Linked DNA regions of Agarilytica rhodophyticola. The protein of the gene in region 1 interacts with the protein of each later gene in a pairwise test. Links are inferred from orthologs where the notes say so. Each region holds a gene or a part of one and is shown on either strand. Other genes may lie near its edges.

What was found. Proteins that work in one complex are often made in the same cells at the same time.
Region 2: the proteins of BVC89_RS11770 (region 1) and BVC89_RS17835 interact in binary tests that used the Escherichia coli proteins (3 or more experiments, as listed by UniProt). The link is inferred for Agarilytica rhodophyticola from one-to-one orthologs.

The regions. Positions count from the first base shown.
Region 1 is NZ_CP020038.1:2,765,608-2,768,419, reverse strand. Bases 56-2,812 are described here. They hold BVC89_RS11770 (protein phosphatase CheZ), read right to left. Parts: upstream 1,956-2,812; coding sequence 1,155-1,955; downstream 56-1,154. Other genes in these bases: BVC89_RS11760 (RNA polymerase sigma factor FliA), read right to left, coding at 2,696-2,812; cheY (chemotaxis response regulator CheY), read right to left, coding at 1,980-2,366; BVC89_RS11775 (chemotaxis protein CheA), read right to left, coding at 56-1,144. Also shown: more of BVC89_RS11775, read right to left, coding at 1-55.
Region 2 is NZ_CP020038.1:4,253,942-4,257,118, forward strand. The notes cover bases 56-3,177. They hold BVC89_RS17835 (chemotaxis protein CheA), read right to left. Parts: upstream 2,793-3,177; coding sequence 318-2,792; downstream 56-317. Other genes in these bases: BVC89_RS17830 (chemotaxis protein CheW), read right to left, coding at 56-297; BVC89_RS17840 (response regulator), read right to left, coding at 2,826-3,177. Also shown: more of BVC89_RS17830, read right to left, coding at 1-55. UniProt on the Escherichia coli protein: Involved in the transmission of sensory signals from the chemoreceptors to the flagellar motors. CheA is autophosphorylated; it can transfer its phosphate group to either CheB or CheY.

The DNA of each region.
Region 1 (2,812 bases):
ACTCACCGACCATATTCATAATATCGTCTAGGCGCTGGGTATCGACCCTAACGGTCGTTTCTGCTGGCGCTGCATTATTTTGCCCGCCTCCAGCTGGCTCCCGCTTGGGTGGTTCAGGCTTGGCCGCGGGCTCAGGAGGTTTGGCAGCCTTAGGGGGCGCTGCAACTATTTTATCTTTCTTAGCAGCAGCATCGGGCTTTGATTTGGCCGCAGGTTTAGGCTTAGCAGCAGTTTCAGGGCCTTTGCCTTTACCATGTAGCTGATCTAATAAGTCTTCGAATTCGGAGTCTGTAATAAGGTTATCGTCGCCAGATTGCTTACCAGCACCATTATTATCAGCAGAAGGCGCACTTTCAGTTTCACTCGCAGAGGGTGCAGAAGGCGCTTTACCGCTGCCATGTAACTTATCAAGTAAATCTTCAAATTCATCTTCAGTAATATCTTTATTACCATCAGCAGATGATGAGGTAGCAGGTTTATCCGCTTGAGAGGCACCTGGGCTGCCACTGCCGTGTAATTTATCGAGTAGAGCCTCGAACTCATCTTCTGAAATATCGTCGTTATCAGAATCGGCCGTTTGCGAGCTGGCTTGCGCATTTGCTCCTTCTTTTTCATCGATAGCATCGAGATATTCTTCGAATTCATCATCAGTGATATTAATTTTATCATCACTAGCAGGCTCTGCTTGCGAGCCTGCCTCAGGAGCAGGTGGCGCAGATTCCTCGTCACCGCCACCGTCATCACCATTGAGATCTTCTAAGGATACTAGACGCTCTAACTGCTTAATCAATGCCGGGTCTGCTGGTGAAGGTTCTTCACGATTGGTAATCTGTGAGAATTGGTTCGTTACCGTATCCAGCGCTTGTAACACCACATCCATTAATTCTGGTGTTACCGCCCGTTTGCCATTGCGTAAAATATCGAATAGGTTTTCTGTGATATGACAACAGTCTACCATCGCGTTCAACTGCAAAAATCCTGCACCACCTTTAACTGTGTGAAACCCGCGAAATATTGCGTTAAGTAGATCGATATCATCTGGTCGTTGTTCAAGATCGACAAGTTGCTCGGAAAGCAACTCGATTATTTCCCCCGCTTCAACTAAGAAGTCTTGAAGGATCTCTTCATCATCGCCAAAACTCATTCAGCGCTCCTCAAAACCCTAAACTAGAAAGCAAATCATCAACTTCATCTTGGCTGGACGCAACGTCCGACAACTTATCCGCATGAATTTGCGGCCCAACCCCCTCGCCAGCAGCTCGACTGTGCACATTTTCTGGCTCTAGCTTTTCGTTATCAGCAAGGCCCGTCACTTCTTCTACCTGGCATGCAATTCTCATCAGGTTAACAAGCTCTTTTTCAACATCACTTACCAGGCCAATAACTTTTTTCAATACCTGACCTGTCAAATCCTGAAAGCCTTGCTCAAGAATAATGTCTTGTAAATGTTTATTAAGTTCTTCGGTACCATCTCCCATCTTATCTAGAAATCCATCGATGCGGTCGTACAATACCTTAAATTCATCTTTATCTATTTCGCGACGCTTTAAACGCTTCCACTCTTCTTTTAATTTTGCCGACTCCTCACCTAGGTTCATTGCAATAGGAGCAGCAGCTTCTACCTTATCCATGGTTTTATCGGCAGCATCTTGAGTTAAGTTCATCACGTACTGTAAGCGGTCAGATGCATCGCTAATTTCAACATCGCTGCCTGAACCCGATGGCTGATCAAGTTCGGAGTCGACATGAAAGTTTACGATAGCGTCGTGTAAGCCTCGTGTAAGCTGTCCGACTGAGCGAAAAATATGGCTGTTACGTGCTTCAACGAGGTTGTGAATCAGCTCCGAAGCCTCGTCGTAATTATCTGCTTGTAGCTTTTCAACCAGCTGATTTGCACAATCTTGAAGACTAGCTACAAACTGCTGATCATCTTGCAATGGTTCAGTGTTTTCCATTAAGCAACCTATATGTAGTAGTTGTTAACCATCGACTCGTTCAAAAATCTTGTCGATTTTCTCTTTCAACACCTGAGCAGTAAAAGGTTTCACAACATACCCATTTACCCCAGCTTGTGCCGCCTCAATAATTTGGTCACGTTTGGCTTCCGCTGTTACCATAAGCACAGGCAACGACACGAGCTTGCCGTCAGCTCGTACCTCTTTGAGCAATTCTATCCCGGTCATGCCAGGCATATTCCAGTCGGTGACTAGAAAATCGAAATCTCCACCCCGCAACATAGGCAAAGCAGTTGAGCCATCATCTGCTTCCTGAGTATTAGTAAAGCCAAGGTCTCGCAACAAGTTTTTGATGATGCGACGCATTGTCGAAAAGTCATCAACAATGAGAATTTTCATATTTTTATCCAACACAACCTCCAAATTTCTGCTACCAGGATTTTGTCGAACAGTTCTACAATAAATGACTGCTCGTATAGGCCAGATCCCTTTACAAAAAACCAACGGCTTAGCAGACATTGATTTGCAGTTCAACGCTGTTCCTCATATCAAGTCTAGCTGCTTGTAGCCAGTCATCCAGTTTTTTAATTTGGAAATGACTTTTAGTTCCTATATAAACATCTCTCAACTTCTTATTACCCCAAAAGTTTGCACATCATTGGCGTAATATTTAAAATTTTGGGAAAGGGTTTTAATGCAGTTAAATACCTTGAAGGGAGATATGCTGATGTGTGATGATGCTATGATATCCAGTCTTTTAGTCTCGCCCGTAGACGAGCCGCAGCTTGGCTGTGTATCTGACTAATACGAGATTCTGAAACTTCAAGCACCATGCCTATTTCTTTCAAATTTAGCTC
Region 2 (3,177 bases), 1.5 Mb from region 1 along the record:
AATCGGCGTGTACTCAATACTTTCCATACCAAAGCATTGTCGTAGATCAATAATAGGAACAATCGTACCACGCAGATTAATTACGCCTTTTATATGAGCAGGTGCATTAGGAATTGGGGTTGCGGACTCCCAGCCTCTAATCTCTTGAACACATAAAATATCGACTCCATACTCTTCACCAGCAACGATGAAAGTTAAAAACTGATCTGTTTCATCTGACTCAAATTCCATACCCGTATGTGAGTTTATACTGCGTACAGAATCGCTGGCGGATGAGTTGTCATTTTGTATCTGCATAAAAACCTCTACAAACCCACTTACTGTATAAGATGGTTTTGGTTAGAAACATTGGCCTGTGTGGCGGCGTTAATTAATAAACTACTCTCTTCAGCTAAGCGGGCAATACCGGGAATATCTACAATAAGTGCGACCGTACCATCGCCAAGAATTGTTGCTCCTGAAATACCTTCCACTCGTTGATAATTATGTTCAAGGCTTTTAATGACCACTTGCTGTTGCGCTAGTAATTCATCTACGATAATACCAACCTTATCCCCCTCTGATTCGACCACAACCATTAGGGAGCCTTCTAAATCGTAATTATCGACTTCAATATTAAATACTTTAGCGAGTTGTAAAATAGGAACATATTCATCACGTAACCTGAATACATCACTGCCACCAGCAACTTTGTTGATATATTCTGATTTACATTGGAGAGATTCGACAATGGACACAATGGGGAAAATATATGTTTCTTTACCGACTCTCACTAGCTGGCCATCCAATATAGCCAAAGTTAGAGGTAAACGAATAGTAATGGTAGAGCCTTGATTCACTTCAGAGGTAATATCAATGGCGCCATTTAGTGCTTGAATATTTCTTTTTACCACATCCATGCCGACGCCGCGTCCAGAGACATCACTAATTTGCTTGGCGGTGGAAAATCCAGGCTGAAAAATTAAGTCAAAAGCCTGCTCATTAGTTAAGGATTCTGCCTCTGATGCCGTGATAACTTCTTTTTCAATCGCTTTTTGTTTCAGAGATTCTGGATCTAAACCTTTACCATCATCGACAACTTCAATCACTACGTTGCCACCTTGGTGATACGCATTTAGTGTGACATTACCTTGTTCAGGTTTGCCTTTTTGCCGTCTTTCCTCTGGCGTTTCGACACCATGATCAACTGCGTTTCGCACTAAGTGAACCAGAGGATCACCAATTTTTTCTAGTACTGTTTTATCCAGCTCTGTTTGATCACCTAAAATCTCTAGGTTCAAATCTTTATTTAGAGATTGGCTCAAATCTCTCACCATTCTCGGAAAGCGACTAAAGACAAAGCTAATGGGCAACATCCTTATGCGCATAACACTTTCTTGCAATTCTCTAGTATTTTGCTCTAGCTGGCCAAGACCTTCCAACAATTTAGGTAAGCGTTCAAGATCAAAGTCAGAACCTAACTGACCTAACATAGACTGGGTAATAACCAGCTCACCAACCATATTAATTAGATTATCTACCTTATCGATACCCACTCTAATCGAGGATGATTCCGCATTAGCTTTTTTAGCAGGAGCCTTCGGTTTTTGCGCAGTTTTAGGCTTGGCTGCGGCAGCTTTTGTGGTCGCTGTATTTGCAGCCGCTTCAGTGGTCGTTTCCTGTTCCGAGGTTTTTTGCAATTCCTCAGTAAATAGACCTGAAACAGATTTTACTTCTAACTCTGAATCATCTTTGACCCACTCAAATGCTTTTTCTATTTTCTCTTTATCATCATCTTTAGCATCGAGTAGAACTATCCACCTTAGATAACACAACTCGGGATCAATGGAACTAAACTCGGGAAATTGGGAGCTTGCGGTAATGGATTTTATTTTACCGATTTCTGTTAGTGCCTGAAAAATCTTTAAGGGATCATTACCTGTTCTTAAAATTTCAACTCCAGGAACAAAATCAATTGACCAGAAAGTTTCAATATCATCGTCATTACTATTTTGCTCAGGCTCTTTAGTTGCATTTTCGCTAACTGCTTGCACCTCTGTACTTTCTTCCATAGCACCAGGCGAAGAGGCTTTTATAACAACTTCTGATTCATCGATTACCCAGGCAAATATTTCTTCTATCTGGCTAAGTTCAGCGTCTGTTGATAACTCTATTTCCCAGTATAAATAGCTTGCTTCAGGTTCTAACTTATCGAGCAAAGGAAGCTCATCTGTTTTAGCAGAGCATTTCATCTCACCTAGCTCATTTAACTCATTAATTAAGCGTAGGGAATCATTACCCGTTTTAAGCACATCTCTACCAGGACGAAACAAAATATGCCAGCAAGGTATTTCAGCCGGTGCGCTCTCAGCGGCTGATTCTGCATCGCCGGAATCAGTCGCTGGAGCCTCAGCTTCGACGACATTACCCTCGAGCTTTGCTGAGAATTTCGCTGAAACTTCACGCGATAGTTCTGTTTCAGAGTCCTCACCAGTTTTCAACAAATCCAGCATTTCCCGTAGACAATCTACCGACTTCAGAAATAAGTCGACATCATCACCCGTCAACTCTCTCTCGCCACCTCGAATCTGATCAAGCAACGTTTCTAAGATATGAGTAAAACTGGCAATGGCACTAAAACCGAAGGTAGCACTGCCACCCTTTATTGAATGGGCCGCACGGAATATTGCGTTAATTGTCTCACTGTCCACCTCATCCAGATCCAACTCCATCAGTGAGGTTTCCATGATATCGACATTCTCAAAGCTTTCTTCGAAGAATACTTGATGGAATTGGGATAAATCGATAGCCATAAGGTTCTCTAAAAATAAATGAAAAAGTTGTTACTACAAGACTTTATTTATAGTCGCAATCAACTGGTCAGGGTTGAATGGCTTCACTATCCATCCGGTAGCACCTGCGGATTTACCTTCACTCTTTTTGTCGGCGCTCGATTCGGTTGTTAACATTAAAATTGGAGTGAACTTAAATGGTGGTAACTTGCGCAGCTCCTTAATAAGAGAAATACCATCCATATTCGGCATATTGATATCTGAGATTACCAAATCAAAACCCGTTTGATTTTTAGCAACCTTCAATGCCTCAACCCCGTCCCCTGCCTCATGAACATCGTGGCCAGCACTTTTAAGGGTAAACCCTACCATTTGGCGCATTGATGCTGAGTCGTCAACGGCTAGA